2 linked regions of the Methanotorris formicicus Mc-S-70 genome follow. The protein of the gene in region 2 binds, or shares a complex with, the protein of the main gene of each other region. Links are inferred from orthologs where the notes say so. Each region holds a gene or a part of one and is shown on either strand. Other genes may lie near its edges.

The links. Proteins that work in one complex are often made in the same cells at the same time.
Region 1: the proteins of METFODRAFT_RS05345 (region 2) and METFODRAFT_RS08055 are in contact, whole or in part, in a crystal structure (PDB 2ZBK), measured with the Saccharolobus shibatae proteins. The link is inferred for Methanotorris formicicus Mc-S-70 from one-to-one orthologs. Residues at the interface, in WP_218266310.1 of Saccharolobus shibatae: Glu463, Lys467, Leu469, Tyr471, Leu472, Lys473, Tyr474, Ile475, Pro476, Glu477, Val478, Arg480, Ser481, Leu482, Thr484, Phe485, Leu486, Ser488, Glu503, Lys507, Leu508, Lys511, Ile518, Glu519; in WP_218258439.1 of Saccharolobus shibatae: Phe25, Leu26, Val29, Glu30, Gln31, Leu32, Lys34, Gly35, Glu36, Pro37, Phe70, Leu71, Asp72, Leu73, Ala76, Lys77, Met80, Val83, Leu84, Ala86, Ser87, Tyr90, Asp91, His110, Ser111, Leu114, Lys115, Ser116, Glu126.

The regions. Positions count from the first base shown.
Region 1 is NZ_AGJL01000052.1:2,412-5,714, forward strand. What follows is about bases 389-3,303. They hold METFODRAFT_RS08055 (DNA topoisomerase IV subunit A), read right to left. Parts: upstream 2,438-3,303; coding sequence 1,340-2,437; downstream 389-1,339. Other genes in these bases: METFODRAFT_RS08050 (beta-ribofuranosylaminobenzene 5'-phosphate synthase), read left to right, coding at 389-1,312; ftsZ (cell division protein FtsZ), read left to right, coding at 2,658-3,303. Also shown: METFODRAFT_RS08045 (CBS domain-containing protein), read left to right, coding at 1-302; more of METFODRAFT_RS08050, read left to right, coding at 326-388. UniProt on the Methanocaldococcus jannaschii protein: Relaxes both positive and negative superturns and exhibits a strong decatenase activity.
Region 2 is NZ_AGJL01000025.1:1,029-9,307, forward strand. The notes cover bases 159-3,105. They hold METFODRAFT_RS05345 (DNA topoisomerase VI subunit B), read right to left. Parts: upstream 2,646-3,105; coding sequence 672-2,645; downstream 159-671. Other genes in these bases: METFODRAFT_RS05340 (UPF0058 family protein), read right to left, coding at 159-458; METFODRAFT_RS05350 (CBS domain-containing protein), read left to right, coding at 3,086-3,105. Outside these bases: guaA (glutamine-hydrolyzing GMP synthase), read right to left, coding at 1-53; more of METFODRAFT_RS05340, read right to left, coding at 132-158; more of METFODRAFT_RS05350, read left to right, coding at 3,106-3,508; METFODRAFT_RS05355 (hypothetical protein), read right to left, coding at 3,533-4,852; METFODRAFT_RS10105 (hypothetical protein), read right to left, coding at 4,821-5,000; METFODRAFT_RS05360 (MJ0144 family RNA dihydrouridine synthase-like protein), read right to left, coding at 5,089-5,871; METFODRAFT_RS05365 (GTP cyclohydrolase III), read right to left, coding at 5,906-6,709; hdrB (CoB--CoM heterodisulfide reductase subunit B), read right to left, coding at 7,182-8,066; hdrC (CoB--CoM heterodisulfide reductase subunit C), read right to left, coding at 8,097-8,279.

The DNA of each region.
Region 1 (3,303 bases), on a different replicon or contig from region 2:
AAACAATAACCACCCACAATGAATCAATTGGATTAATTTTACCATCTCCATTGGATTTAATAGAATTACCATTAAGAACAACTTTGAAAATTGAAGAGTTTAAAGAGGATATAAAAAAGGCATTAAAAACAAAGGTTAAGGATGTTATGACAAGGGATGTTATAGTAATCTCCCCAGATGAGGGTATAAACAATGCTGCAAAGTTGATGATTGAGAACAATATAAAGAGGCTCCCAGTTGTTAAAGATGGAAAACTTGTGGGTATTGTTACAAGAGGGGACATTATAGAGGCATTATGCTAAATAAAAAAATTTGGTGAGATAGGATGGAGATTATTTCCCCTTCAAGGATTCACATGGGACTTATTGATTTGAATGGGAGTATTGGGAGAGTAGATGGTGGTGTTGGTTTAGCCCTTGAAAATCCTAACTTAGTAATTGAGGGAAAAGAAAGTGGGGAAATTGAAGTTGACTTTGATAAATCCGTTCTTAAGAATTTTGATGAAAGTTATATCAATGATATAGGGAGAAGGGTTAAAGATGCGGCAGAGAAAATATTAAACCATATAAATGAAGATGGAGTAAAATTATTAATAAAAAAATCATTCCCATCCCACTCCGGTCTTGGCAGTGGAACACAGATTGCCCTTTCAACGGGGAAATTAATATCCCTCATATATGGGAAGGAACTTAACGCCTATGAAATAGCAAAGATTACTGGAAGGGGGGGAACTTCTGGAATTGGAATTGGGGCTTTTGAGATGGGGGGATTTTTAATCGATGAGGGACATTCATTTGGAAAAGGAAAAGATAAGGAGGATTTCAAACCCTCATCAGCATCAAAAGGCGTAAAACCAGCACCAATAATATTTAGACATGACTTCAATTGGGATGTGGTTTTAATTATCCCAAAAGGGGAGCATATTTACGGCAACAAGGAAGTTGATATATTCAAAAAATACTGTCCAGTTCCTTTAAATGAGGTTCAAAGGATTTGCCACTTGATTTTAATGAAGATGATTCCCGGAATTATTGAAGATGATTTAAATGCATTTGGGGAGGTTGTGAATGAACTCCAAACACTTGGATTTAAAAAAGTGGAGGTTTCTTTGCAATCAGAGATTGTTAAAGAACTCATAAAAGAGTTGCAAAAAGTAGGTTATGCTGGACTATCAAGTTTCGGCCCAACAATCTATGCACTTGGAGATGTGGATTTAATTATGGAGAAAGCAGATGACATCCTTGATAAACACGGCATTGATGGGGAGATAATAGTAACAAAAGCAAACAATACTGGATATAGAGTAAAATAAATAAAAATAAAAAAACAGGAAGCGAAATTAAGGTAGCCACGTCTTTTCATCCTTTATTTTTTCAGGTAGGTAGGTGTCGACAACATACTTCAAACCATACTTTGCAAGGGACTGTTGTTCTGCCCTTACTTTCATATCTAACATCTGTTTTAATGCCTTTTGCCATTCTGGGAATGATTTTACAAAATCATCATTTTTTAAACCATCTTTTATTCTTTTGATATCTTGTTCCTTCAATGGATGTGTTGGTAAGTCATAATCAACAATATCTTGAGGAGTTACACCAATCAACCTCGCAGAAGGAATTGCAAGTTTATCTGCTAAATGAACCGCCTTACCACTCCCAACCTTCAACGTCCTGTAAATATTTAAATATCCATAGGGGTCACCGTCAGTAAACACCAAAACTGGAACTTCATACTCTTCATTTAATCTCTTCACAAATCTTCTTGTTGCCCTTGCTGGAACCCCCTTCAATGAAACTAAGATACAATTGTGTTTATCCCAAAACTTTTCAGCATTCAACCTTGCAAACATACCCGCAGTTTCTATTGCCAATATAAAATCAGCATTCGTCTCAAACTCCAATCTTGTTACATCATTTGGTATATTGTATGCTCCGGTACCCAACCTTGTGCAATCTACTTTGATTTCCTCCCCTTCTGGTGTTCTATCAATTATCCTCAACGGCCCAACAACTGATGAACCATCCTCTTCTGGAATAAATCCGAGATCTTCTCTCAATACATCTAATGCTGCCTCTAAATCCTCAATAACATTATTTGATGGTTGCTGGTCATCGAATCTTGCCTCACCCCAATTTTTGGAGACATAATACGCTTCCCTAAGTGTTGAGAAGTCATTTGAATCAAGAAGTTGTTTTGAAAATTCTAGCATCTTCACCGTTTGAGCAAAGATTTTTGCTTGACTTACTGTTAAAGTCCTTTCTTTTTCTTTCCCCATAAGTATGAAAGTTCCTGTTTCAGAGTCAAATTTTGCATTGGTTAAACTTCTAATGGGTAGTTTAATTTTTGGTCTCTTACCTTTTAAAAGATCCTCATACATTTTATTTGCCAACTCTAAAATCTTTCTCCTTGCTATTTCTCTTGATTTTGAAATTATCATTATTTCACCATAATAAAGATTTATAGTAGAAATTGTTAAAACCAATAAATTTTTATATCAAATCCCTTTTTAATTAATTATATTATAATGATATTACTTTACTTAATAAACTGAAAATTCCCCATTTTTATTTAGAATTAAGATACATCCCCACTAAACTATGGTTGATTATATATTAATTTTTATCGGTATGCATAAAAATTACAATGGAGGTCGGATCTTGAAATTCTTAAAAAATATTGTTGAAAATGATGATTTTTCATATGAGGATGAGACGTTATCTGAAGAGGATTTGGAATTATTGAAATTATTGGAGGAGGCAAAAGCCAAAATCACTGTGGTGGGTTGTGGTGGAGCAGGAAACAATACAATAAATAGATTAACCTCTGAAGGTATTGAAAGGGCAAAAACTGTTGCTATCAACACAGATGCTCAACAGTTGTTAAAAACAAAAGCAGATAAAAAAATATTAATTGGTAAAAATTTAACAAGAGGACTTGGTGCTGGTGGAAATCCAAAAATGGGAGAGGAATCAGCAAAAGAAAATGCAGAAGATATAAAAAATGAATTACAAGGAGCGGACATGGTATTTATAACCTGTGGATTGGGCGGAGGTACTGGAACCGGTTCTGCTCCAATTGTTGCTGAAATATCCAAAAAAATAGGGGCTCTAACAGTTGCAATAATAACGCTCCCATTCTCAATGGAAGGAGAAATAAGGATGCAAAATGCATTGGAAGGATTAAATAAATTAAAAAATGTAGCAGATACAATAGTTGTTATTCCAAATGACAAGTTGTTGGAAATTGTACCAAAGATTCCATTAAAAACAGCATTCAAAGTCGCTGATGAAGTTCTTATAAACT
Region 2 (8,279 bases):
TGCTCTTTTATTTCTTTTATGCTTTCCTCAATAAACTTCTTTGGGTCAAACATATTTTACCTCCCAATTTTTAGAATAACCTAAACAACAATAAAAACAAAATTTAACATTTTTACAAAATCATATATAATTTATTTTGAGTTTTGTAATTTTTTATTGTTGATTTTATTATTCCTATTGTTTTTACTGTTTAAATACTTAAAGGCATTTTCTGACAATCGTCTGGCTAAATTTTCAGGTACTTTTTCACCATTTTTATATAAAAACTCTGCAATACTTGCAGATAATAGAAAAATCGCTGCCCTTTGTTCAACTTTTAATTTATGGATGTAGTGGGGTTTTATATCTAACTTTTCATAAATTTTTAAGTATTCAGAGTCGTAACAATCGTCATCAAGTAATTCTCTAACAACATGAACAAAAAATTGATGTAATTCCATTAATTGTTCTTTGTGCATTCTATCCCCATTTTACTAAATAATTAAGTAGAATATTGCAAATAACCTTAATTTAGGATTAATAACTTATTTTCAAATTTAAAAGAAATAATGTTGAATAATTACAAAGAATTTACAAACAATCAAAATTGTTCTATAGTGCAATACAAATAATTGTTAAGTAGGTGATATATATTTTTAACTCTCTGGGAAAATTTAAAAGAAAAGGTTTTTTTATCCTTCTAAAAGTTTGATAACCTTTTCCTCAATATCATCAACAGGTTTATTTAAAATTCCTCCCAATGCTTCAGCAAATATTCTTACATATTTCATAACGTATTTTTTCTTTTTCTCTTCTTCTATTTCTCTTCTAATCCTTGATAAATGCTTTTCCAAATCCCTACCGCAAATCATCAACGCCTGCCTTATTTCATTAAATATCTCTTCATTTTCATTTTCACTACACGCTACTGCCTGTTTTCCAGCAGAAGTGTATGGGACGTGTGTAGAGATTAGGTTAATAAATACTGTCATTGGTATGTCCTCTCCCCTAAGTCCATATCTCTTCCAATTAATACTTTTAACTGCCTTGGTTAATCCACACCCGCCTGTGTCAAACAATAGAGGGACATGGTTTGCGAATCTCATAATCTCCATTTTTCTACCTTCATCAGACTGCCTTCCGGATTCCCCACCATACGCTATCGCTACTTCAACAGCGAAAGGAATTCCTCCTTTGTAGGTTTTTGGATTTCTCGTTATTGCCTTAACAAAGTTGGGGTTTAGTAGGGACTCGAGGGATTTTTCAATATTCTCTGCTCCTATAGGTCTTAGACCACTTGTTGAAGGTGCTATGAAGTCCATATCTTGGAGGCATCTTACAATAATTTCTGCATCTTCCCAACCCAATTCTTTAGGGTTCTTTGACAATATATTTTTAATTTCCCCTTTGAATTTTTCCAATTCTTCATCTGAAATCATTCCTTTTTCTTTTAATGCATTTACAAACTCTTCTGGTGATTTTGTTATATTTTTTAATTTCTTTCTAAATTCCTCCATAGTAGATGCAGATAGGAAATTCTTCTCTGCATAATCTATGAAGTTTTCCGGCTTTTTCTTGAAATGGTGTTTTATCTCCTTTATCTTCCCTTCATCAAATTTGTTAAACAGATACTCCATTATCATATACTTTAAAACAAACCTTTTAAGTTCATCCAAACTTTCTGGTAGGAAGTTTATAACATCTTTTAATTGCTTTATTTCTTCATCGTCAATATATTCTTTAAACTTTTCAATATAGTCATCAATATTGATATTTAAGTAACAATCTACTACAATACTCCAAAATACGCTGTTTCTGTAATTTTCCAATAATTTATCCCTCAACATGTAATTTTCTAAGTCTTTAATTCTTTTAGATGAGAATCTTGAGAGTTCTTGAACAAGCATACTTGAAACTCTTTTTGCCTGAGTTTTTCTTGATATATAGAGGAATTCATCAGGTGTTAAACCATGTGGATGTGGTTTCATCTCTTCTGGTCTTTTTGGGATTTCATGGGATACTCTATCAAATACTATGGTATCCTCTGGGTCTTTTAATGTTATCTTTGCATGTGGAGTTGCTAAACTAATTCTTCTTAAGTATTCATAAGGTCCATATTCTCCCCTGTTGTAAGTGACCTCCTTGAATTCTCCCCCAACCCTAGTTCCTCTCCAATTTCCAGGTCTTGTTTTGTGAGATACAACTTCACCTTCGTTTTTTTCAACACTCATCTTTATTTCCATTTCGTGGATTATGCCATCTCCAGTTGAAGTTATGATTTTTAATGGTTTCCCTGTGGTCATTTGAGCAAACAACAAAACCCCTGCTGCCCCTATACCCTGTTGTCCTCTTGATTGGACAAGCCTGTGCATCTTAGAACCAGCGAGCATTTTCCCAAAAACCTTTGGAACAAACTCAGGTGGAATTCCGGGACCGTTATCTTCAACAGTAACCTTGTAGTGGTCAGTTCCTAACTTCTCTATTTCTACTTTAATATCTGGTAAAATCTCTGCCTCTTCACATGCATCTAAACTATTCGTTACTAATTCATGGATAATTGTGGTCATACTTCTTAATTTTCCACTGTATCCAAGCATATGCCTATTTTTTCTAAAAAATTCTGCTACTGAATGTTCTTTAAATTCTTCAAATAGATTTTCTGCCATATCATCACCATAAGTATATGGGTTATGAATTATAAAAATAACAAAATTAAACCAATTAAAACTAAACCTATATAGCATAAATAATTAATGGTTTGCAAACGATATAACTTTTGGTGTTATAAGAGATTATGACTCAAATTGGGGACATAGCATGTTTTTTGAAAATTTAATAATAATTATCCTTCTTTCAAAACTCTCAAAATAGAAAAATAAATTCCCCTAAAATTTTATAAACTAATGAATTGTTTTGTAATCTACCTACAACTGAATTCAACTCTTCCTAAAATTGTAGTTATTGTTTAATGGGCTAATTACGTTCTATATTGACAATAAGAAGCATGATAATGGCTCCAATTCATTTAATAAATTTTAAATAATACTGTAATGTTATTTAGAAATAAATGTTGTTAAGTTGATAATTGGGTTGGAGGTAATAAAAAATGGAGAACCTGAAAAAAATAAAAGTTAAGGACATTATGACAACTGATGTTATATATGCATCACCGAAGGATAATGTTATAGGTGCTTTTGAAATCCTCCTAAAAAATAAGATAAGTTGTCTTCCAGTGGTTGATGAAAATAAAAAGGTTATAGGCATTATGACAACGACTGACATAGGATACAACTTAATTATTGATAGATATACACTTGAAACCACTGTTGGGGATGTTATGACAAAGGAGGTTATAACAATAACACCAGAGGAATCCATTGCTGATGCAATAAAAAAGATGGATGTTTATGGAAATAGTAAAGAAATCATAAATCAATTGCCTGTTGTTGATGAGGAGGGAAAATTGATTGGTATAATTTCTGATGGGGACATAATAAGGGTTTTATCAAAAATATTGAAGGAAAAATAAAGAAAAAATAAAAAAGATTAAGGATTATTCCATTGGCAAGATTCCCAGTTCTCTACACTCTTTTATATCAATTATTTGTCCGTTCCATGGGTCATCATCGGTTAAAGCATCCCAATTTGCTTCAAGTTCCTCATTTCCATAACGTAACGCATCTTCAAAATCTGCATTTCCAACCATTGTAGTTTCTAATGCTTCAATATAGTTTCCACTTCCATCAACATCCCATGCCACAAATGCATGGTCTGAAAGTAAAACAATATAGGGATGCATTCCTAATGCCTCAATAGCAGAAGCAAATACTACTGAACCATCTATACAATTTGCAGATTTTAGTTTTAATGTTTCTTTTGGCAGCCTTACTTTTTGAACATAATCTTTCCCATAAGCATTGGATACATCTACATAACTTACTCTATAATCATATTTTAGGGCATCATATATTGCTTTTATTTGTGAATTAACATCCTTATCTTGATAGCCACTTAATGATTTTTCAGGATGTCTTTCTTTTGCTTTGCTTAACAATTCCATTATTGCATCATCTTTTGGTGTTACAAAAACTGCTATGTATTCATTTATTGAATTATAATTTCCTTTATCATCCTTAACTGCCCAAACCATTGTATCCATTGGATAAACGTCGATCATTTCAGTTTGCTCATCATAAGTTTTCCATTCTCCATTATCATCATATTCAATTTTATAATGCAAACTGAATTTTGTTTTTGTTTTTATTTGTTTTATTTTGTCTTTTATTAATGGTATTGTTTGGTTAATTTCTTTTGTTTCTCCGGGCATTATTGTTTCTGTTGTTATTGCTTTATTGCTGTATCCTTGATATTCTGATATTAATCTTATTGTTATTGGATTTTCTCCATTATTGGTTATTTTAAATGTTATGTCTGGCTCTCCAAGTTCATAAAATACATTGTAAAATGCCAATGGATAAGGTTCATAATAGGTTGTTGAAATTTCTAAATTGGCAACTTCAACATTATTCTGAGATTTTTCATTAAATTGTAAAGGAGACGATTTTATAGGACTTAATGCATTTTCATCAGTATCTACAGAGACGAATTTAAACGATACCTGTGCATCTTCTTCTCCATTATTTATTATCACAATATAAGATGTTGGTGGAACTATTCCTTCCCCAATAAATGACAGTATATCCTGCCTTGAAAGTTCGGGGAAATAGTAGAATTCTTTTCCATTTTGTAAGGCATTAAATTCATTCTTTGATGGAACTACATATACAGTAATTGGTTTATCACTTTCTATTTGAAATTTTATATGTTGGTTTTTTGAAGCATCACTTAATTGTGTAAAATACAATACCCCCACTTCTTACAACTGATTTTTCTAAGTTTGCATTATCCAAAGATAAAACGTCTCCATAATTTTGGATTTCTCCTTCACTTGAACTCTCATTTATACAGCCCGATAGTGCTACAACCAAAGAAAGTAATAATGCCCCTATCCATTTTTTCATAATATTCCCTCATTTAATTAAGTAAAAAATATATACTAAAAATTTGAAGAATTTTGGATATGTAAATCTTTATGTTTAAAAAAATAAGTTACATTTCCATAGTATTAAACTCTTTAATCCACTCAACATCTCCCCTTAAAACACACCTTGCAACAGACACAAAATCAGCATATTTTAGCATATTTTTTGCATCTTCAATAGAATTTACCGAGTTATTTCCAATAATAATCTTGTCAGGGAAATTTTTGCTTATCTCTTTTAATGCTTCCATATCTGCATAATCCTTTCCTGGATTGAAGCAATCAACATGAATCCCATCAAAATAATCCTTTGTGTAGTTTAAGGTTTTTATCAACTCATACAACCCAACAAAATTAGCCCTTACCTTCAAAAATATTGGAGTGTCTAAATCTTTCACCCCAATGAGATAACTCTTCAATAACTCCTTATTTTTTAAAAGTTCCTGTCCAATTCCTAAATTGGTTATTTCCTTTTGCCTACAATGACAATTTAACTCAATGATGTCGGCATGTTTTGATATTATTTCCAATCTCTCCAAACTCTCATCTAAATTTTTAAACCTAACATTTACAGAAACTAAGGCATCACTTTCCTTCGCTTTATTTATCTCATTCCTAATAATGTCTCCAAAATCCTCCAAATTATAAATGAATTCCTCCCTACCTCTTTTAACAATATCCCTACTTGCATTTAATGTGTCTTCATCCAAACTATATGCCCCAATGGTTACAATTCCAAACAAACCTTTAAATTTTCTGCAAAAATCCCCATCAGTTATTCCTGCCATTGGAGCAAGGATTATTTTTTTATTTAAACTTCTGATTTTTTCAATTTTCTCATCCTTCCCCATGAATTCCACCAAATTAGATAAAGTGATGTTTAAATTAATCCGTTATAATTTGTCGCTTTTGTAGGGGTGATAAGATCTCACACCCCTCCTGCTTTAAAGTGCAAACTTGCCTTCCTGTTTTCCCTGCTCTTATAAGTTCTAATCCAATATCTGCCAAATTGGATGCATCTTCAGCCGTCTTCCCAATACCGATTCCTGCCTTTAATTCAACTCCACATTTTTCTTTTATTTTTTCAAAAACACTTAAAAAATCATCCTCACTCATCCCATTACATGGGCACATGAAGTTATCTCCACCAATAAAGAATAACATGGCATCATATTTTTTCAACTCTTCCATCAACATCAACTTTACCTTATTAACATTAATATAAGTGTCATAGGCAGATTCCAAATCCGTTAATCTTTCGGTGATGTTGTTTATATCAATATGTGCCAATTGGACATAACCATCCATAACCAATTCATTTGCAACATCTAAAACTTCTCTCCTACCCTCATCCTGAGCACTACCGTGTTCTTGAAGTTTTTTTGTTGCCAATTTTTGTGCCTTGTAGGGTGTTTTACTTGATGCTATTGCCATGCTTATCGTTATTGGATACCTGTTTTTTATGCTATCTTGGATTTTTTGGTGGGTTAATAGATCAATCCCATTTGTTATTGCTATTAGGTTGTCAAACCTTGTGTAAAACACAAGCCCCTTATGCATCCCAAACATAAGGTTTAAATCAGCATACAACCTTGCTTGTAGTGCCTGTAAATCACTTTCTCTTCTTGGTTGTGGTGTGACAGTCCATGGTCCATAGTTGTCTATTTGGATGACTGTTATTTGAATCATTTTCCCATCTCGCCAAATTTTCTGCTTTTTATGTCCCACAAAATACGTAATTTAAATTTTTATTTTTCATATTTTTAAATTTTTCATGGAACAGATATTTATTGATATCTATTGCATCTGCATTTATCCATATATTTATTTATTTGCTTTTATTAATATATTAATCAAAAATAAAAATAAAAACGCTCATCTTCAAGTATCATTACCTAACATGATTATAAGTAATTCAGAGAACCAATTCGATTTATAGTTGTATATAAATGTATAGAAGTTTACATATGGGTGGAGATTTTTTCGACTAATGCCTCGATGTTTTCTTAGATAAGGTTTGATTATCGAATGGAAGCATTCGCAGTTATATTCCGTTAGAGTATTCCCTCGATGCGTGATTAACTGTTAAATGATTAGAAATCTTTTTATGTAAAACATCTCTCCTAAAGGTAAGATGAGCGAAATAAAAAATAGAAGAAATTTACTCCAATCCAAGTTTTTTCAACAATGGATCTACTGGAATGAAGTGGACATTAACTGCAACATCTTTTGCTTCCATCCCAAATGCCAAACCTAACAACTGGCTCAAGTGTAAAACAGGAAACCCAAATTCAACTCCAAACTTCTCCTTTATCTCAATCTGCCCTCTATCAAATTGTAAGTGGCAGAATGGACAGACGTTAACTACACAATCAGCCCCTGCTTTAACCATATTTTCAAGTTTTTCTTTTGTCATATCTAATGCAAGTGTTAATTCTCTTGCTCTAACTCCACCTCCTGCTCCACAGCACATCATTTTGTCTCTGTAATCAACAGATTTTGCTCCAGTTGCCTCAACAATCTCATCCAACATTGTTGGTCTCTCTGCTGAACCAAGCCCTTTAACATCTGTTGGTTTTAAGAAGTGGCATCCGTAGTGGACTCCAACATTTATGTTTAATGGCCTTACAACATTCTCAGCAATCTTATCTAAACCAATGTCGTTGTAAATTACCTCTGCAAAGTGCCTTACATGAACGGTTCCTTTGTATTGCTTCCCAATTTTGTCTAATTTTTCATTTACAAGGTCCAATGCCTCTTTGTTGTCATGCAATAAGTGTGCTGCCTCAAATAATGAACCATAACATCCATTACAAACGGTTATTATGTCAACTCCAAGTTCTTCAGCAATGCAGAGGTTTCTTGCTGCCAATGTAAGCCATGTTTTTTGGTCGAATGAACCAAATACCCCTGGAGCAGGACAGCAACTTGCTCCTGGCATATCAACGAGTTCAACTCCAAGTTTTTCCATTACAGTTTTTGTCGCTGCTTCAACTCCTGCGTATCTGTTTGGCATAATACACCCTAAGAAAAATGCAAATTTCATCATATCACCATATTTTTATTTTTTTATTATTTATTCCAAATCCATCTTTTCCCAGTTAAATCCAATTAACTTATCAAATTCTAATTCTTTAACGAGTGTTCTAATTTCTTCTAAATCCTTTTCGCTAAATTGTGCAATTGGTGCTTTCTCTGCTAATCCAATTGATTTCCTCAATTCTGCTGTGTCTTTGTTTGCAGGAACTGCATGACCAAA